2 regions of the Pseudomonas sp. LjRoot277 genome follow, and region 2 is predicted to be linked to the other one. Evidence: predicted binding sites of a transcription regulator. Region 2 holds the regulator's gene; the other holds the start of a gene.
The links. Region 2 encodes FliA, which starts transcription of late flagellar genes. Its sites were predicted from a motif close to CTAAAGTTTNNNNNNNNNNNGCCGNTAA; they were not measured.

Region 1: the regulator FliA is predicted to act here: its motif matches at 6,595-6,622, upstream of ACSQ87_RS15800 (methyl-accepting chemotaxis protein).

Annotation. Positions count from the first base shown of each region.
Region 1 covers NZ_CAXURI020000001.1:3,330,090-3,340,565, forward strand. The annotation lists gene ACSQ87_RS15765 (hypothetical protein) at 1-13, opposite strand, end outside; gene ACSQ87_RS15770 (C39 family peptidase) at 48-728, opposite strand; gene ACSQ87_RS15775 (heme utilization protein) at 791-2,116, opposite strand; gene ACSQ87_RS15780 (adhesin) at 2,168-2,740, opposite strand; gene ACSQ87_RS15785 (hypothetical protein) at 2,742-3,179, opposite strand; gene ACSQ87_RS15790 (AAA family ATPase) at 3,512-4,036, opposite strand; gene pnuC (nicotinamide riboside transporter PnuC) at 4,033-4,596, opposite strand; gene ACSQ87_RS15800 (methyl-accepting chemotaxis protein) at 4,833-6,467, opposite strand; gene ACSQ87_RS15805 (undecaprenyl-diphosphate phosphatase) at 6,763-7,593, shown strand; gene ACSQ87_RS15810 (DUF1294 domain-containing protein) at 7,590-8,018, shown strand; gene ACSQ87_RS15815 (MmcQ/YjbR family DNA-binding protein) at 8,015-8,374, opposite strand; gene ACSQ87_RS15820 (LysR substrate-binding domain-containing protein) at 8,371-9,279, opposite strand; gene ACSQ87_RS15825 (FMN-dependent NADH-azoreductase) at 9,409-10,020, shown strand; gene ACSQ87_RS15830 (alpha/beta hydrolase family protein) at 10,200-10,476, shown strand, end outside.
Region 2 covers NZ_CAXURI020000001.1:1,868,233-1,878,708, forward strand. The annotation lists gene flhF (flagellar biosynthesis protein FlhF) at 1-1,211, shown strand, start outside; gene fleN (flagellar synthesis regulator FleN) at 1,328-2,158, shown strand; gene fliA (RNA polymerase sigma factor FliA) at 2,155-2,895, shown strand; gene ACSQ87_RS08910 (chemotaxis response regulator CheY) at 3,063-3,434, shown strand; gene ACSQ87_RS08915 (protein phosphatase CheZ) at 3,465-4,253, shown strand; gene ACSQ87_RS08920 (chemotaxis protein CheA) at 4,291-6,534, shown strand; gene ACSQ87_RS08925 (protein-glutamate methylesterase/protein-glutamine glutaminase) at 6,584-7,714, shown strand; gene ACSQ87_RS08930 (flagellar motor protein) at 7,714-8,454, shown strand; gene motD (flagellar motor protein MotD) at 8,470-9,360, shown strand; gene ACSQ87_RS08940 (ParA family protein) at 9,404-10,192, shown strand; gene ACSQ87_RS08945 (CheW domain-containing protein) at 10,194-10,476, shown strand, end outside.

The DNA.
Region 1 (10,476 bases), 1.5 Mb from region 2:
TTGGAGTCTTCATTGGAATGCTCCCGGAGCGTCGTGCTCCCTTGTTATTAGAAGAAGTCGCTTTGGATGAATCCGAAATCCATCAACTCTGTGTCTTGCACCGGGCTGAAGGTGTTGATGCGGTTCTTGGCGGTCAGTGGCAGGGGTGGGTCGAGCAACGCATTGGCTTTGTCGTAGCCCTGGCCGATGACGGCAAAGATGATGCCGTTCCAGCCTTTTACAAAGTCTTCTACTTTGTAACGTTTATGACCGAGTACCGGATCGCCGATATAGACCCAGCCCTGATGGACTCTTTGCATGACCACAAAATGTTTGTAGCCACGGATATCCATGAGTACCACAACCGGAATTCTGATCTCGCTCAACGTTTCCGTCGCTACCCGGTAACCACGGGCCCGCATGCCGAGACTTTCCACGTAGCGCTTCATGTCGAGCATGGAAAAGCCCTGGACGCGGACAAGATCCTGATCGGAGTGTGCCAGCATGCCTTCGATGATTTGTTCTTCATTCACGTCCAGCCAATAGGCCTGGCGCAATATCGTCGCCAGCGCAGCTGCGCCACAACTGAAGTCGGTTTTCTGTTGGACCAGGTCGGCAAACTTGCGCTCGCGTATGCTTTGGATCGGCTTGAACACCACCGCGCCGCCCGGCAGGACGGAAAGTGGTAGTTGCGCAGCCTCGATCACACTGGCTACGCAAAGCAAAAATGCCAAGGCGATAATGCGCATAGTGGGACGCCTTCTGGTTGTGTTGAAAAAGGCCCCCATAAGGGGGCCTCCAGAGACAACAATTAGAACGACTGGTTGGAGATAGCCAGCGAGTTGCTTTGTTGGTTACCCACACCGGCAGCCACGTTGACGCCCAGGTTGCCACTGCCGCCATTCACCGAACCACTCAGGGTTGCAGTGTTGGTCACAGGGTTGGCCCAGCCAGTTGGAGTCAGCACTTGATAGGAGTAGGTGTTACTCAAATCATATGAGCTGCTTTCACTGTAGCTTTTCGCTTTTGCGTACTCAGATTCGGACGACTTGCTGCCCGATTTTTCGTACGAGGAGGCGGACGATTTTTCCCACGATTTATCGAAGGATTTTTCGAACGAGGAGTCGGTGGAATGTGATTTCGATTTATCGATCGATACATCGAGCGATGCGTCAAGCGATGCGTCAAGCGATGCTTCGACACTCACACTGCGGCTTTGCTCGCGACGACCGTTATCCCAAGTAACAGTCTTGGACGCATCAAAATCAGCGTTCACATCAGCGTTCACATCAACGTTCAAGTCAAAACTGCTGCTAGAGCTCCTATCCGTACTCCTGGAGCCGCTCACATCTACGCTTTTGGAACCGCTGGCCTCAGAGCTCCTGGATCCGGCCGCGGCCCAGCTCGAAGAAGCGCTTTGACTGCCGCTAGCCTCGAATGACTTCTCTTTAGAGAAACTACCGCTGGCCGTTTTGGTAAACGTCAGCGTATCTATGGTGTACGTCCGATCAGCGTTGTTATTCACTGTCAGGCCAGGACCGCTTTGATTGGCAGAGGCGCTGGCTGATGCGTTACCCAGCGGGGCATTGGAGTTGGCAATTGCCATAGTGTTTTTCTGTTGGTTGAGGTCGCCGCCAGCAATGTTGATCCCCATATTGCCGCTGCTGCCATCGCCAGATCCGCTCATCACGGCAGAGTTTTGGGTGCCGTAGTTGTAGACCTTGTTGTTGTTGCTGTATTGCGTGACTCGAGCGGTGGCTTCGGAATTGCCGAACACGAAGCTGTTATCGAGGCTGGAGGTGGAACCAGCGTTTGCGATGGCGGCCGCGTTGTCTTGTTGGTTGCCGGCGCCTGCTGCCACGTTGATGCCGACGTTGCCGCTCGCGCCTGAGCCAGAGCTGCTCATCTCGGCGGAGTTCTCAGTCCCTTCGTTGAGGATGCGGTTGCCGGTACTGGACTGCCTGTCGTTCGCATTGGCGGTCGCGTCGGTATGGATCCATGTTGGAGGAGGAGTGTGGTGATTGTTGTGATGACCATTATGGTGACCACGCCGATCGTTCTGTCCAGCTTGTGCAGCAACAGCCAAGACCGCAGCGATTGCAAAAACCAGAGGTTTTATTGCCATCGAAGGTTTCATGGTGGTTCTCCGTACTTATTTTAGGTTAAGTGTTGTACCTACCTGTTTGGGTCAATCCGTGACCCGTACGCTCAGGGTGTTGGCCGTTCGGTTTCCCACCCCGGCGCTCTGATTCAACTGGATCACCCCACGGCTACCGGTGAAGGCCTGATCGCTGGTAGCGACCTGGCGATAGCCTGGTGCAGAGTCAGTTGGATCGGAGTTGGTGATCAGCGCCACGTTCTGTTGCCTGAGGACGCTGTCGTCGATACTTTGCGGCTGTGTGCTGATGCTTATCCGCAGGGCATTAGCTTGCTGGTTGCTGGCGCCCGCGCTCTGGTTGACGCCCAGTACGCCGTTGCCGTGGCTGAAAGAATCGCCTTGAATGCTGGATCGAGCATCGATACTGGGGTCGACCACCGTCCGCAGCCGTTGGCGAATCTGTGTGGTCGCGCTGGCTCCATGGCCAACGGCGATGGCCCGGGCGTTAGCCTGTTGCTGTAGATCGCCGGCAGCCTGGTTGACGGCGAGGTTGCCCTGGTACTGCATGCCCGAACCGTCGATTTCGGCGTTATTGATGACGGGAGGTTGGGCAAAGGTCGATGCACTGCAAAACATGGCGATAATCAGCAGCGTACGATTCATCTTAACGGTCTCCCGTCATGACTTTCATAGCACCCAGGCCTTGCTGGACGCTTGAATTGACCATGTTGGCAATACCGTTGCCGGCATTTCCCGAACGTCCAGCGGGGAGGTTGGAAAGCTGGCTCTGGTTGCTGATATTGCCGCCCAGGTTGCTGGAACCTTGAGCGACCAGGCGTGTGATGCCTGCACCACTGGCGACACCGGCAAAGTCTCCGTCGCTCAACTCGTTCGTTTGACTGTGGATAGTTTTGGACGGGTTGGCATTGGCGGTCGTGGGGCTGGGGTCGGGCATCACCGGCGCACGCGTTGCCATGCGCGGTTGGACATCGCGTTTGATAATGATGATGCCGTTGTCAGCGTGTACAGGCAGGCAGACACTTGAGCCCAGTGCGCATCCGATCAGCAGGAGGCTATAGATGTTGTTTTCAAGTTTCCCCACGGCGGCAATTCCTTCTGTAAGTGGAACGCTGGCCCTTATCAGCGTTGCGAGGTAGAGAGCAGAAGGTGTGCCGGTTTTTTTTTATCTTTTAAAAACAGTTGGTTGGCTTTAATTGTCGAGGTGGTCAAAAAATTTAGTAACGCCATTGAGACAGAGCCACGCAAAAACGCCGTCCAAGCTGGCGGTTTTGCTCGCTAAGGGCGCTGAAGGCGGGTTGTATCAGTGGTTTAACATTTTCTTGCTGGAGTGCTCGAGTCGCTCTAGCTCGCTGGTTTTAGCAAGGATGGGTGTTTCAGGAATGGACATTGGCGGCAGGGCGGGGAGTCCGCTGGTCAGGCCTTGAGCAAGCGCGTCACAGCCTCGAATGCTGCGTCCTTGCGCTGTTGCCAATCACCTTGCAGTACCTGGCAAGGCTGGCGGTGCAGGTCAAGCCATTGGCGGCTGGCCTGGAAAAACGCCTGGCGTTCTGCCAGTTGCGGTTGGCAACGCTGCCCGTCGTCATGCCAGGTCACGGTTTCAGGGCTCAGCAGCAAATGCAGGTCGTAGTGCCGTGCCAGCAATGCTTGTTCGATCCACGTCGGGCAAGCGCCAAACAAAGTCTGGCTCCAAAGGATATTGCTTAATAGGTGTGTATCGAGAATCAACAGGGATGGTTGTCTGGCGCGTGCTTCATCTTCCCATCTCAGCTGGCCATGTGCTATGCGTGCAATGTCATCGTAGCAGGTTTCCCGGGCTTCGCTTTCGATGAAGCGCCGAACGTACTCGCCGACCAATATGCCGCCAAAATTGGCGTGAATCTCACTCGAAAGCCAGCTTTTGCCACTGGACTCGGGGCCTGTGAGTACCAGAACTTTCATGTGCGCAACGCCGGATCGGCCCGCCATTCCCGCCAGCCTTGCACGGCAATCAGGGCGAACAGCGCGTAGAGCCCGGCGGTCAGGTACAGGTCTTTGTAGATAAACAGCCCGACGAAGATCACATCCAAGGTGAACCACAGCGGCCAGCATTGAATGCGTTTTTGCGCCATCCATAACTGCGCCACCAGGCTGAAGCCAGTCAGTGCCGCATCGAGCCAGGGTTGTGCGGCATCGGTCCAGTTCGCCATTGCAGCGCCCAGCAACAGACTGCCGATCGCGCCAATGAGCAGACTCAAAGCGACCGATTTACCGTCGAGCAGGCTGACCTGCCGACCATGGTGCGCGCCCCTCGCATGCGTCCACTGCCACCAGCCATAGAGCTGCAATGCGGCGTAGATCACCTGCAGGAGCATGTCCGAGTAGAGCTTCACCTCAAAAAAGATCCAGCTATAAAGCAGCACCATGACCAGGCCGATCGGCCAGCACCAGGGGTTCTGTTTGACCGTCAACCAGACGGCAATGACACCGAGGGCAGCGGCAAACAGTTCAAGCCCGGACATGGAGGTTCCTTGGGGGAAGTCGAAGAGGAGCGGATTGTAACGGCAGGCGCTGCCAAGTAGAACCGGCGTGCGCCGCCCTGTGTAGCAGCTGTCGAGCTCGCGAGGCTGCGTTCGGCTGCGTAGCAGTCGTGAAATCAGACACCGCAGTGTGTCAGAAAAAACTTGCAGGCAGGATTGACGACTGCTCCGCAGCCGAAGGCAGCCTCGCAAGCCCGGCAGCTGCTACAGGGCTGTCGTTACACCCGGAACTGCTTGAGCAGCCCGTTCAACTGCTCACTCAATTCCTTCAGATGAACGCTGGCCACGCTCGACTGTTCAGCCGCCAGCGCCGTGCTGTGAGACAAACCGGCCGCCTGGGTAACGTTCTGGTTGATGTCCTCGACCACATGCGCCTGTTGCAAGGTTGCGCTGGCGATGGAAGCGTTCAACCCGTTGAGGTTGCGCAGCGCCTGGGCAATGGCATTCAGGCTTGCACCGGCCAGGCCGGCCTGCTCGATGGTCAACTGCGATGCGCGGCTGCTGTCGCCGATCACTTTGACCGCCGCTTCGGAGTGGCTTTGCAGGCGTTCGATCATCGACTGGATCTCGGCCGTGGACTTCTGGGTACGCTGGGCCAGCAGTCGCACTTCATCGGCCACCACCGCAAAACCGCGACCTTGCTCGCCGGCCCGGGCGGCTTCGATGGCCGCATTGAGGGCCAGCAGGTTGGTTTGCTCGGCGATGGAGCGGATCACTTCGAGGACGCTGCCGATCTGCGTGCTTTCGGCGGCCAGGGTACGAATCACCTCCACCGCCTGGTCGATGGTGGACGACAGCTTGTCGATCTGTTGCAGGCTGCCATCGATATTGACCTGACCTTGCTGCGCCTGAGACTCGGCATCGCGCATTTCGCTGGCGGCGTGCTCGGCGTTTTTCGCGACGTCGTGTACGCCATACGTCACTTCATTGATTGCTGTGGCCACCAGTTCCATTTGCTGGGACTGTTGCTGACTGCGTTGCTGGGCCTGGGCGGCGTCGTTGCCCAGTTCGCTGGAAGACTGGCCCAGGGCACTGGCAGACACTTGCAGTTCCCTGATCACCAGTCGCAGCTTGGCGGTGAAGGCGTTGAAGTGACGTGCCAATTGCGTGACTTCATCCTGGCCATGGGTGTCGAGGCTGTGGGTCAGGTCGCTCTCGCCGCTGGCGATGTTGGCCATGGCGTTCACGGTTTCCTGCAGTGGACGCACGATGCTGCGGGCAATCAGGATGACCAGCAGCGCCATGATCAGGGCAATCACCAGCCCCACGAACGAAGCCTTCCAGACCTGGCCATAGAACTCGGCCTGCATGTCATCGATATACACGCCCGAACCGATCACCCAACCCCAGGGTTCGAAGAGTTTGATGTAGGAAGTTTTTTCTACCGGAGCGCTGGCGCCCGGTTTCGGCCAGCGATAGTCGACGGTGCCGGCACCCTTGGTCTTGGCGACGGCGACCATTTCGTTAAACAGGGCAAAACCGTCCGGGTCGCGGATCGCCGAGAGGTTCTGGCCATCGAGTTTCGGGTTGGCCGGGTGCATGATCATCACCGGCGTCAGATCATTGATCCAGAAGTAGTCGTTCTGGTCATAGCGCAGACCGCGAACGGCGCTCAGAGCTTGCTTCTGTGCAGCATCGCGGGTGAGTGTGCCGGCGGTTTCGAGGTCGTGGTAATAGGTCAGAATGCCACTGGCGGTTTGCACCACATGCTGGGTTTTCTGAGCCTTGGCGTGGTACAGGTCATCGTGAATCTGCTTGAGCATCAAGACGCCCAACGTCATTAGCATCAGGACGGCCACGATCAAGATGAGCCACAAACGTCGGCTGATCGACATACTGCGCAAGCTGTTCATAACGCTGTCACTCCGGTTTCTTTTTCTTGTAATAAATGATCGCCAGCATCCAACCACACTTTGCCAATCGGTCATATCCGACCCAAGTCCAATAACGCGGCAGCGTTAATCAGACTTGTCTGATAGGATTTCGGCCCCGCACGGAAAAACCTGAATCCAAGTTGATTTTTCACGGAATTTTTATGGTTTCGGCTGGATTCTATGCGCGCGGTGCAGCAGCGACGCTGACCGCAGTCAACGTTCTGAAAAAAATATTTACGGGGCATGCCGTAGCGCATCGCTTCTTGGGGGATTGATGGATCTTTGGACTGCCTTTTCGGCATTGATTCTTGGGGTTGTAGAAGGGCTGACGGAGTTTTTGCCGATTTCCAGTACCGGGCACCAGATCATTGTGGCTGACCTGCTCGACTTCGGTGGCGAGCGGGCCATGGCCTTCAACATCATTATTCAGTTGGGGGCGATTCTGGCGGTGGTGTGGGAGTTTCGCCGCAAGATATTCGATGTGGTTATCGGTTTGCCGACGCAGCCGAACGCTCGACGCTTTACCGCGAACCTGCTGATCGCCTTTCTGCCGGCTGTGGTATTGGGGGTGATTTTCGCTGATCTGATCCACGAGTATCTGTTCAACCCGATCACCGTGGCCACGGCGTTGGTCGTGGGCGGTATCGTCATGCTGTGGGCTGAGCAGCGTCAGCATGAAGTGCATGCCCAAACCGTTGACGAAATCACCTGGAAAGACGCGCTGAAAGTTGGCTTTGCCCAGTGCCTGGCAATGATTCCCGGGACCTCGCGCTCCGGCTCGACGATCATTGGCGGTTTGCTGTTCGGCTTGTCGCGCAAGACCGCCACCGAGTTTTCTTTCTTTCTGGCGATGCCGACCATGGTCGGCGCGGCGGTGTACTCGGGCTACAAGTATCGCGACCTGTTCGTGCCGTCTGATTTTCCGGTGTTCGCGATCGGTTTCGTCACGGCGTTCATCTTCGCGATGATTGCCGTCAGAGCCTTGCTCAAGTTCATCGCCAGCCACAGCTACGCAGCGTTCGCCTGGTATCGCATCGCATTCGGCCTGGTCATCCTGGCCACCTGGCAGTTTGGCTGGGTCGACTGGACCGCGGTCAAGCCATGAATGACGCCAGCGCGCGCAACAAACCCGGACGCAAGCCCGCAGGAGAGCTTCGCAATCTCCAGCTGAAACTGTTGGTGTTTGCGGTCCTGTGCGCGCTGCCGCTGTACGGCTCGATGTCGTTGTGGTTGCGTGGGGTTTCCGTGATTCCCTTGGCGGCGTACGGAGTGGTCAGCCTGCTGGCGTTCTTGCTGTACTGGAGCGACAAGCGCAAGGCGCGCGCCGACCATTGGCGCACACCTGAGAACGTGTTGCATGCGGTGGAGCTCGCCGGTGGCTGGCCGGGCGCCTTGCTGGCGCAGCAGCTGTTTCGGCACAAGACGCGCAAGCTCTCGTTTCAGCTGGTGTTCTGGATCATCGTGCTGATGCATCAGGTGTTCTGGATCGATCAGCTGTTTCTCGGCGCCCATCTGTTCGCGCTGCTTTAAAGCAGCAGTCCGACCTGGGTGCGCTTGGGCAACTTGCTCACCACCAATTGATGGGAACGCTGCAACAAGCCTTGCAGCTCTTCAGGGCCCAACGGGTAGGGCGTTTCCATGATGATCCACTGAGCCCGCGCCAGATACGGCGCCGGGCGGATTCCCGGGCGGTCGCAATGACCGAGAAACAAGTCCTTGTCGACCTTGAAGGCCAAGGATTCGCCCCGCAGATTCTGCAAGGCAAACATCTTGTTCCCCGCAATCGAAAACACCCGTACGCCACCCCACTTGTAGTCTTCCCGCGCACCCGGCAGCGCGAGACAGAATTGCGCGACATCCTCTTCGCTCATACGTCCAGCCTTCATATCAGTCGGTCCCCACAGGCATTGAATGATTCGATCAAATGGTCGAGCCAGGCGCGTACGGCCGGCATCACCCCGCGCCGATGAGGGTAGACCGCTTGCAGCCAGCCGCCAGGCAGCGACCAATCAGGCAGCAACTGCACCAGCGAGCCGTTTTCCAGTTCCTGCTCGCAATACATCATCGGCAGCATGGTAAAACCCTGGCCGGCGAGGGTGCAGGCCTTGCGCACGATAAAGTCATCGATGCCCAATCGCGCTTCGAGAGTGAAATCGCAGCTTTTGCCCTGTTGGTCGAGCAGGCGGATATGCACCATGCGGTCGGCCTCCAGGGCGCCGAGCACGGGCAGGTTTTTCAGGTCTTCGGGGTGGTTGATTTCACGCCCGTGCAAAAAACCGGGGCTGGCGACCATCGCCATCTGCGCCTGACGCAAACGTCGGGTGACCAGCAGCGGATCCTCATCGCCCAACTCACGTACTCGCAGCGCCACGTCGACGCCCTCGGTCACTAGGTCGACGCGGCGGTTGAGCAACATGACCTCCAGTTGAACCTGAGGATACTTCTCAAGGAAATCGCTGATTACTGGCGGCAGAATTTCGTGGGCCAATCCGACGGGGCAGGACACTCGTAAACGCCCGCGAGGTTCGCTGGACATGCTGGCGACGGCTTCATCGGCCATTTCAGCTTCCAGCAGCATCGCCTGACAGTGCCGCAGGTAACGTTCGCCCACGGCGGTCAGCTTGAGTTGTCGGGTGGTGCGTTGCAGCAGGCGCGCGCCAAGGCGCTCTTCCAGCTCGGCGATGCGCCGCGACAATCGCGACTTGGGAATTCCGAGCAAACGCCCGGCTGCCGCGAAGCCACCGGCTTCAACCACCTTGGCGAAGTAGTAGAGATCATTGAGGTCTTGCATGGTGGGAGCTCTATTGTTCTATCAGTGGGACGAACTATCGCATTGTCGCAGTCTAATCAGCTATTGGTTTCGTCTGTAGGATTCTCCCCATCAGATCGCCTCGTAGCGATCCTCACCTGGAGATCCCACATGAAACTGCTGCATATCGATTCGAGCATTCTTGGTGACAACTCGGCTTCCCGTCAGCTGAGCAGCGAAGTCGTTAAAGCCTGGCAAATCGCCGAGCCGACTGCCGTGGTGACCTATCGCGACCTGGCCGCCGATGCCATCAGCCATTTCTCCGCCACGACCCTGGTTGCCGCCGGTACCACCGCTGAACTGCGCAACGCCGCCCAACAGCACGAAGCCGAGCTGAGCGCCACCACCCTGGCCGAATTCCTCGCCGCCGATGCCGTGGTGATTGCAGCTCCGATGTACAACTTCACCATCCCGACCCAACTCAAGGCCTGGATCGACCGCATCGCCGTTGCCGGTCAGACCTTCCGTTACACCGAAGCCGGCCCTGAAGGCCTGTGCGGTGGCAAGAAAGTCGTGATCGTATCGACTTCCGGCGGTCTGCATGCGGGCCAGGCGACTGGTGTTGCTCACGAAGAGTACTTGAAGGTGCTGTTCGGCTTCATCGGTATCACTGACCTCGAGTTCGTCCGTGCCCATGGCCTGGCCTACGGTGACGAAGTCCGCACCAAAGCCATGAGCGACGCTCACACGCAAATCAGCGAGCAGTTGTTCGCCGCTGCGTAAGGCTTCTGTAAAGAAAATCAAACAGCTCGAGCAATACCCAAAAAACTCTGTATTCTGACCACGCAAGTGCCAGATGCGGAGTTTTTTGTTTCTGGCTGTTTCGGAATTTCATTAAATAGTGGCCCGAGTTATGCAGTCGAGGATTAACGTCCCCGGTCAGTAGCCAGGTGGAGCCTCCCATGGTGCGTCTTTGTGCAACCTTGCTGATTTGCCTGCTCAGCAGCCTGAACTCAGTGCACGCCGCGCCTGCGCCGCATCCTCACTGGAGCGTCGGTTTCCATGAGATGAGCTTTCTCGACCCTCTGGACTTGCAGCCGATGCGCGCCATCGCTTTCTACCCCTCCAGCGACAAGGAACACTCCAGCATCCTCGAGGGCTACACGGTCGAAGCGGGCGAAGATACCCGAGTCGCCATCGGCCGTTTCCCGATGCTGATGCTGTCCCACGGCAACACCG
Region 2 (10,476 bases):
TGACGGCTGCCCTGGATTACAAGTTGTCGGCGCTGGCTCCGCGCGTTCCGAACATGGAACTCGAAGACGAGCTGCGCAAGACCCAATCGCGGATCGTCACCGCCCAGGCCGAACTGAGCCTGCGCAGCGATGGCGAGAGCGACAAGTCCACCAATCGCCAGTTATTCGCCGGCCTGCCACTGACCGCCGCCGAGCCGCTGATCGAGCCGACCTACACCGAACCCCGTCGTCCTGCACCCGCTGCGGCACCTGCCTCCGGTGGCGTCGACCCACGGGCGTTCGACTCGATGCGTTTCGAACTCAACAGCCTGCGCGAACTGATGGAAGTGCAACTCGGCTCCCTGGCCTGGAATCAGCTGCAAGGCAGCCGTCCGGCCCAGGCCAATCTTTGGCGTCGCCTGCAACGCATCGGCCTGTCCGGCCCGTTGTCGCGCGATTTGCTGGCGCTGATTACCGATATTGAAGAACCTCGTCAGGCCTGGCGCATGTTGCTGGCACATCTGGCGCGGATGATCGCCACACCGGAAGTCGAGCCTCTGGAAGAGGGCGGCGTGATTGCCATGGTCGGCCCTGCCGGCATGGGCAAGACCACCACCCTGGCCAAACTCGCGGCCCGTTACGTGCTCAAGTACGGCGCGCAAAATATCGCGCTGGTCAGCATGGACAGCTACCGTATTGGTGCTCAGGAACAACTCAAGACGTTGGGCCGGATCCTCAATGTGTCGGTGACGCATGTCGATCCGGGCCAATCGCTGGTGCAGGCGCTGGAGCCTTTGCTGCGCAAACGCGTGGTGCTGATCGATACCGCGGGCCTTCAGGCCAGCGATCCGGCACTGCGCATGCAGCTCGAAAGCCTGGCCGGTCGTGGCATCAAATCAAAAAATTACCTGGTTTTGGCAACCACCAGCCAGAAACAGGTTCTAACGGCCGCTTATCACAGTTACAAGCGTTGTGGGCTCGCTGGCTGCATCCTGACTAAACTGGATGAAACGGCAAGTCTGGGCGAGGTGTTGAGCCTGGCCATCAGTCATGAATTGCCGGTGGCCTACCTGACCGATGGCCCGCGGATTCCGGATGATTTGCATCTACCGCGTCGTCATCAGTTGGTCAGTCGCGCCGTAAGCGTGCAAATGCAAGAAGAACCCAGCGAAGAAGCCATGGCTGACATGTTCGCTGATATTTACCACAGCCCGACCAAGCAGGTTGGCTGAGGTATTAATGAACAGTTTTTGTACCTACATCGATGGTCTGCCATGCATTGTTCAGTTGTTGAACGCGCAGCCAGTAATGTGGCCTCCGTCTAAGTAAGACAAGGTAAAGAAAATTCATGGGCAGCATGCATCCCGTACAGGTGATCGCGGTGACCGGCGGCAAAGGTGGCGTCGGGAAGACTAACGTGTCAGTGAACTTGTCCCTGGCTCTAGCTGAGCTCGGCCGGCGCGTCATGCTGCTGGACGCTGATCTGGGGCTGGCGAACGTCGACGTCCTGCTGGGACTGACACCCAAACGTACTTTGGCCGACGTGATCGAAGGCCGCTGCGAGCTGCGCGACGTACTGTTGCAGGGCCCTGGCGGCATTCGCATCGTCCCGGCCGCGTCCGGCACACAGAGCATGGTTCATTTAAGTCCGGCCCAACACGCCGGCCTGATCCAGGCGTTCAGCGATATCGGCGACAACCTCGACGTGCTAGTGATCGACACCGCTGCGGGCATTGGGGACTCGGTAGTCAGTTTCGTTCGCGCAGCGCAGGAAGTCTTGCTGGTGGTCTGCGACGAACCGACCTCGATCACCGATGCCTACGCACTGATCAAACTGCTGAACCGCGATTACGGCATGAACCGTTTCCGCGTCCTGGCCAACATGGCCCAGAGCCCGCAGGAAGGGCGCAACCTGTTCGCCAAGTTGACCAAGGTCACGGATCGCTTCCTTGACGTCGCCTTACAATACGTCGGCGCGGTGCCTTACGACGAAAGTGTGCGCAAGGCTGTGCAGAAGCAGCGCGCCGTCTACGAAGCCTTCCCGCGGTCCAAGTGCTCACTGGCGTTCAAAGCCATTGCACAGAAGGTCGATACCTGGCCGCTACCTGCCAACCCGCGTGGGCACCTGGAGTTTTTCGTCGAGCGCCTCGTGCAACAAACCGCAGGACCGGTGCTATGACAGCCAGTGGCTACAACCTCTACAAGAATTCGGCACGTGACGCGCAGTACGAGCTGATCGAGCGTTACGCGCCACTGGTTAAACGCATTGCCTACCACTTGCTGGCGCGTCTGCCGGCCAGTGTCCAGGTCGAAGACCTGATCCAGGCCGGGATGATCGGCCTGCTTGAAGTGTCGACCAAATACGACGCCAGCAAAGGCGCGAGTTTCGAGACGTACGCGGGCATTCGAATCCGTGGCGCGATGCTCGATGAAGTACGCAAGGGGGACTGGGCGCCACGTTCGGTCCACCGCAATACCCGGATGGTCAGCGACGCCATTCGCTCGATTGAAGCTAAAACCGGTCGTGACGCTAAAGATCACGAGGTTGCGGCCGAACTCCAATTGAGTCTCGACGATTATTACGGGATTTTGAACGACACCCTGGGCAGCCGGTTATTCAGTTTCGACGATCTGTTGCAGGACGGCGAACACGAAGGGCTGCACGAGGATGGCGCCAGTGCTCATCTCGAGCCGTCACGCGATCTGGAAGATGAACGCTTCCAGGCGGCGCTGGCGGACGCGATTGCCAATTTGCCGGAGCGTGAGCGACTGGTGTTGGCGCTGTACTACGACGAAGAGTTGAATCTCAAGGAAATCGGTGAGGTCCTGGGGGTCAGCGAATCTCGGGTCAGCCAGTTACACAGCCAGTGCGCGGCCCGTTTGCGGGGGCGTTTGGGGGAGTGGCGAGCGCGCTGAAGGCAGTGTGGGGACACTGCGAACGCGGCTGGTGGGGTGTTGAACCGTACCGGTCCCGATCTGTTGTGCTCCAGACAGTCATTGAGTGCTTTGCCGGATTGATTGAAATGGCGCGTCCAGGTGCTGGGCGCGTTTAAGACTGCTTGGAGGTCGAATTGGACAAGAACATGAAAATCCTCATCGTTGATGACTTCTCAACGATGCGGCGGATCATTAAAAACCTGTTGCGTGACCTTGGGTTCACCAACACGGTCGAGGCCGACGATGGCACTACTGCCATTCCGGTTCTCAACAGCGGCAGCATCGACTTTCTGGTAACAGACTGGAACATGCCTGGCATGACCGGTATCGACCTGCTGCGCCACGTGCGTGCCGATGAAAAGCTCAAGCACCTGCCGGTGCTGATGGTGACCGCTGAAGCCAAGCGCGAGCAAATCATCGAGGCAGCCCAGGCCGGAGTTAACGGCTATGTGGTCAAGCCCTTCACGGCCCAGGCGTTAAAAGAAAAAATCGAGAAGATTTTCGAACGCATCGGTTGATGTGCGAAGCCACTGCGCCACGGGGGAGCTATGGAGCATAACGAGTCTTCACAGGGCGATTTCGAATCGACTCTGAAAAAACACGCGGTCGAACTGGTCGAAAGCCTTGAAAAAGGCAGGTTCGGCGACGCTGTGCAACTGATCCATGAGCTCAATCAGACCCGTGACCGTGGCCTGTATCAGGAAGTGGGCAAGCTCACTCGCGAGCTGCATAGCGCGATCGTCAATTTCCAGATTGACCCGCACATGCCGCAAGCCGAGGAAGTCTCGCAGATCACGGATGCCACCGAGCGTCTGGGTTATGTGGTCAAGCTGACCGAGGCGGCTGCCAACCGCACCATGGACCTGGTGGAAAACGCCACGCCGCTGGTCAACGGCCTGAGCAACGAAGCCCAGGCCTTGAGCAACGACTGGGGACGGTTCATGCGCCGCGAAGTCGGGGCTGAAGAGTTCCGCGAGCTGGCCCGGCGAGTCGACGGTTTCCTGACACGCAGCAGCGAAGACAATCGCGTTGTGTCGAGCAACCTCAACGACATTCTGCTCGCTCAGGATTACCAGGACCTCACCGGTCAGGTGATCAAGCGTGTGACCCAATTGGTCACCGAAGTTGAAAGCAACCTGCTCAAGCTCGTGCTTATGGCCAGTCATGTGGACCGCTTTGCGGGCATCGAACATGACCGTGAAGCGATGCTTGCAGAAAAAGATCCGCAAAAACATCTCTCTCAGGGTGAAGGTCCGCAGATTCATGCCGATAAAAGAGAAGACGTTGTGTCCGGTCAGGACGATGTGGACGATTTGCTATCCAGTCTTGGATTTTAGGTTTTTAGGTTTTTAGACCTTTAGGAGCACCCCCTTAATGAGCTTCGGCGCCGATGAAGAGATCCTTCAGGATTTCCTGGTTGAGGCCGGCGAGATTCTAGAGCAACTGTCCGAACAGCTGGTCGAGCTTGAAAGCCGACCTGATGATGCGGACTTGCTCAATGCAATTTTTCGCGGTTTTCACACTGTAAAAGGAGGCGCCGGCTTCCTCCAGCTCAACGAGCTGGTGGAGTGCTGTCACATCGCCGAGAACGTGTTCGACATCCTGCGCAAGGGTGAACGCCGCGTCGACTCGGAACTGATGGACGTGGTTCTCGAAGCGCTGGATGCGGTGAACGGCATGTTTACCGAAGTCCGCGAGCGCAGCCCGATCACGGCTGCCACGCCAGAATTGCTTGCGGCACTGGCCCGTCTGGCCGAGCCGCAAACCGCCGATGAAACGGCACCGGTCGCCGAAGTGGTGGAAGAACCTGCCGCCGAGAGCGAATCGGGTGACATCACCGATAACGAATTCGAACAACTGCTGGACTCGCTGAACGCCGTCAAGGCTCAGGCAGAAGCCCCGGCAGCCGTGCCAGCGCCGAGCAGCAATGCGGCGACCAGCGACGAAATCACCGATGCCGAGTTCGAGTCGTTGCTCGATCAACTGCACGGTAAAGGCCAGTTCGCCGTCGATGCGGTAGCCCCGGCGCCAGCCGCACCGGCTGCCCCGAAAGCGGCAGGCGACAGCTCCGATATCACCGACGACGAGTTCGAAGCACTGCTCGATCAGCTGCACGGCAAGGGCAACTTTGCCGTTGATGCGCTGGAATCGGCCATTGCTGCGGTCCCGGCCCCGGCTGCGCCAACCGCTAAAGCGGCTGGCGGCGATCTGATCTCCGATCACGAGTTCGAATCACTGCTCGACGAATTGCACGGTAAAGGCAAGTTCACCGAGGTTGGCACTGGCGCAGTGGTTTCTGCTCCTGTCGCCAAGGCGCCAGCACCGGCTGCGAAACCCGTTGCCAAAGCGCCCGAGCCTAAAGCCGAAGCGCCGAAGCCTGCCGCAGCTGCAGCACCGGCTCCGGCGCGTGCCCCGTCCGCGCCGCCACCGGAAAAACCGGCCAGCGAAGCCGAGACCACCGTGCGGGTCGACACCGCGCGTCTCGACGAAATCATGAACATGGTTGGCGAGTTGGTACTGGTGCGTAACCGCTTGGTCCGTCTGGGCCTCAACAGCGGCGACGAAGCCATGTCCAAGGCCGTGTCGAACCTCGACGTGGTCACGGCCGACCTGCAAACCGCGGTCATGAAGACCCGGATGCAACCGATCAAGAAGGTCTTCGGGCGCTTCCCGCGCCTGGTTCGCGACCTGGCTCGCCAGCTCAAGAAAGAGATCAACCTGGAACTGGTCGGCGAAGAAACCGACCTCGACAAGAACCTCGTCGAGGCCCTGGCCGACCCGCTGGTCCACTTGGTGCGCAACTCGGTCGACCACGGTATTGAAGAGCCGGCCGAACGTGAAGCGATGGGCAAGCCTCGCAGCGGCAAGGTGATCCTGTCCGCTGAACAGGAAGGCGACCACATCCTGCTGTCGATCTCCGATGACGGCAAGGGCATGGACGCTGATGTTCTGCGCGGCATTGCCGTGAAGAAAGGCTTGATGGACAAGGATGCAGCCGATCGCCTCAGCGAATCCGATTGCTTCAACCTGATCTTCGCGCCGGGTTTCTCGACCAAGACCGAAATTTCCGATGTCTCCGGACGCGGCGTGGGCATGGACGTGGTGAAAACCAAAATCGCCCAGCTCAACGGCACCATCAATATCTATTCGACCAAGGGCAAGGGCTCGAAGATCGTCATCAAGGTCCCGTTGACCCTGGCGATCATGCCGACGCTGATGGTCATGCTGGGCAACCAGGCGTTTGCGTTCCCGCTGGTGAACGTCAACGAAATCTTCCACCTCGACCTGTCGACCACCAACGTCGTGGACGGCCAGGAAGTGGTGATCGTGCGGGACAAGGCGCTGCCATTGTTCTACCTCAAACGCTGGCTGGTCAGCTCTGCCGCTCACGAAGAGCAGCGCGAAGGCCATGTCGTGATCCTTTCGGTGGGCACTCAGCGGATCGGCTTCGTCGTCGATCAACTGGTGGGCCAGGAAGAAGTGGTCATCAAGCCATTGGGCAAAATGCTCCAGGGAACCCCGGGCATGTCCGGCGCCACCATCACCGGTGACGGCCGCATTGCGCTGATTCTCGATGTTCCGAGCATGCTCAAGCGTTACGCCGCACGGCGTATTTGATTCTGGTGGAGCGGGGCGACTGAGCCTCGCTCCGTCTAACGGAGTGTTTATGGCAGTTAAAGTCCTGGTGGTGGACGATTCGGGGTTTTTCCGCCGCCGCGTCTCGGAAATTCTTTCAGCGGATCCGAATATCCAGGTCGTCGGCACGGCGACCAACGGAAAAGAGGCGATTGATCAGGCGCTGGCCCTCAAGCCAGACGTGATCACCATGGACTACGAGATGCCGATGATGGATGGCATCACGGCGGTGCGGCACATCATGCAGCGCTGCCCGACCCCGGTGTTGATGTTCTCCTCGCTGACGCACGAAGGCGCTCGGGTAACCCTCGACGCGCTGGACGCCGGCGCGGTGGATTTCCTGCCGAAGAATTTCGAAGACATCTCCCGCAACCCGGAGAAGGTCAAGCAACTGCTGTGCGAGAAGATTCTCAGCATTTCGCGCAGTAACCGTCGCGCCAACACTTACAGCGCTCCGGCACCTGTCGCCACCCCCGCCCCGACGCCTGCACCTTCGAGCGTCAGCAGCTACGGTAGCAGCGCGCCTGCGCGTCCGGCACCGGCTCCGATTCCGGCGCGTACGCACGCGCCAGCCTCGTCGTCGCCGACGCCGAAACGCAAAGCCTACAAACTGGTTGCCATTGGTACGTCCACAGGTGGTCCGGTTGCCTTGCAGCGGGTTCTGACCCAATTGCCGGCCAATTTCCCCGCACCGATCGTATTGATCCAGCACATGCCGGCCGCCTTTACCAAGGCCTTTGCCGAGCGTCTGGACAAGCTGTGTCGCATCAGCGTCAAGGAAGCCGAGGATGGCGACATCCTGCGTCCGGGCCTGGCGTTGCTGGCGCCGGGTGGCAAGCAAATGATGATCGACGGCCGTGGCGCGGTGAAAATCCTCCCGGGCGACGAACGTCTGAACTATAAGCCGTGCGTGGACATCACCTTCGGTTCCGCGGCCAAGTCTTACGGTGACAAAGTTCTGGCGGTCGTGTTGACCGGCATGGGCGCCGATGGTCGCGAAGGCGCGCGTCTGCTCAAGCAGGGCGGCAGTGCAATCTGGGCTCAGGATGAAGCCAGCTGCGTGATCTACGGCATGCCGATGGCAATCGTCAAAGCCGAACTCGCCGATGCGATCTACGGCCTGGACGATATTGGCAAGCATCTGGTCGAGGCTTGTATCTGATGGATGTTTTAAGCCTTATCGGGATCATCATGGCGTTTGTCGCCATCATTGGCGGCAACTACCTTGAAGGCGGTCACCTCGGCGCCCTGGCCAACGGCCCGGCGGCGTTGATCGTACTCGGTGGGACCATCGGTGCGGCGCTGTTGCAGGCGCCGATGAGCGCCTTCAAGCGCGCCATGCAGATTCTGGCCTGGATCCTGTTTCCTCCGCGCATCGACCTCGCCGGTGGCATCGATCGCGTCGTCAACTGGAGCCTGACCGCGCGCAAGGAAGGCTTGCTGGGTCTGGAAGGGGTGGCTGACGCCGAATCTGACAACTACTCGCGCAAAGGCCTGCAACTGCTGGTGGACGGCGCCGAGCCGGAAGCGATCCGCAGCATCCTGGAAGTGGATTTCTACACTCAGGAAAGCCGCGACATCGAAGCTGCCAAAGTCTTCGAAAGCATGGGCGGCTACGCGCCGACCATCGGCATCATCGGCGCGGTGATGGGCCTGATCCACGTGATGGGCAACCTGGCCGATCCATCGCAACTGGGTAGCGGCATTGCCGTGGCCTTCGTCGCGACCATCTACGGCGTGGCCAGTGCCAACCTGGTGCTGCTGCCGATTGCCGCCAAACTCAAGTCCGTCGCTTTGCGGCAGTCGCGTTATCGCGAAATGTTGTTGGAAGGCATTCTGTCGATCGCCGAAGGTGAAAACCCTCGCTCTATTGAGTTGAAGCTTCAGGGCTTCATGGATTGATGGGAGACATGGACCATGGCACGTCGTCGCCAACCTGAAGAACACGTAAACCATGAACGTTGGCTGGTTTCGTACGCCGACTTCATTACGTTGCTGTTCGCTTTCTTCGTCGTGATGTACTCGATTTCTTCGATCAACGAAGGCAAGTACAAGGTCATTTCCGAAGCGTTGATCGGGGTCTTCACCGACTCCGATCGCGCCCTCAAGCCGATCCCGATCGGTGACGAGCGACCGAAGACCGTGACCCCGGCCAAGCCGCTGGTTAAAGACGCCGAGCAGGTCGACGCCGGTATCGCGGGTGCCAGCGATCCGCTCAAAAGCATCGCCGACGACATCAGCGCGGCGTTCGGCGACCTGATCAGCTCCAACCAGATGACCATTCGCGGCAACGAGCTGTGGGTCGAGATCGAACTCAATTCCAGTTTGTTGTTCGGCAGCGGCGACGCCATGCCCAGCGACATCGCGTTCAACATCATCGACAAGGTTGCCGCGATTCTGAAGCCGTTCGACAACCCGATTCACGTCGAAGGCTTCACTGACGATCAACCGATCCGCACCGCGCAATACCCGACCAACTGGGAGCTGTCCTCGGCCCGGTCCGCGAGCATCGTGCGCATGCTGGCGATGCAGGGTGTGAACCCCGGTCGCCTGGCGTCGGTGGGTTACGGCGAGTTCCAGCCAGTGGCCAACAACGCCACTGCCGAGGGTCGGGCGCGTAACCGTCGCGTGGTGCTGGTGGTGTCGCGAAATCTCGATGTACGCCGCAGCCTCACGGGTACCGGAACCGCCAACGCGAAACCGGATGCCGCGTTGAAGCGTGCTGGCACACAAACTGCACCGACCCCGGTCAAGTCGCCGGGACGAGAGAGTGCCGTCAATTCTCCGTCACCCGCATTAATACGTTGAGCTTTTCCTCGGTCGACCATTTCGACCGGGAGGAACAATCCGAATGAGAGTCTGGGCAGTCGCCAATCAAAAGGGTGGTGTTGGTAAAACCACTTCCTCTATCGCTTTAGCCGGTTTGCTGGCCGAGGCGGGCAAGCGCGTGGTTGTGGTCGATCTCGACCCCCACGGCTCCATGACCAGCTACTTCGGTTACGACCCCGACAGCCTGGAACACAGCAGCTACGACCTGTTCCTGCACAAGGGTAGTGTGCCGCAAGGCTTGCCCGGTCAGTTGCTGTTGCCCACCAGCCACGAGAGTATTTCCCTGCTGCCATCAAGCACCGCACTCGCGACCCTCGAGCGCCAGTCGCCGGGGCAGAGCGGCCTGGGCCTGGTGATTGCCAAGAGCCTGGCGCAACTTTGGCAGGACTTCGATTACGCCGTGATCGACAGCCCGCCGTTGCTCGGCGTGCTGATGGTCAATGCCTTGGCGGCGAGCCAGCAATTGGTGATTCCGGTGCAGACCGAACACCTTGCGGTCAAAGGCCTGGAGCGCATGGTCAATACCCTGGCGATGATCAACCGTTCGCGTAAACAGGCGCTGCCGTTCAGCATCGTGCCGACCCTGTTCGACCGCCGCACGCAGGCGTCCCTCGGCACGCTGCGGGTGTTGCGCGACAAGTATCCGGAAGAAATCTGGCAGGGCTACATCCCGGTCGATACCCGCTTGCGCGATGCCAGCCGGGCCGGCGTGACGCCTTCGCAGTTCGACGGCAAGAGCCGTGGTGTTCTCGCGTACCGCGCACTGCTCAAGCACCTGCTGGCGGCACAACTTGTCCCGCAGGTGGCTTGAGATGAACCGCCCTGTAAAAATCACCTCGCGCCCGCAACTGGCGCTGCAGTCCTATCTGGACAGCTTGCTGATGGAGGCGACTGAAGAGTTGCCGCCGGAAATCGAAGCGCTGGTTGAAATCGTTGAGGTTGTTGAAGCGGTCGAAGTTGAAGCTGCGCTGGACGAGTTCCAGGCAGCGGTGCTCGAAGAGCAGGCTCGCGATGCGCAGAAACCCGCCGTGGTTGCCGCGCCGGTAGCCGCGCCCGTGGCGAAAGCCCCGGTTGCCGTGATCGAAGCACCCGCGC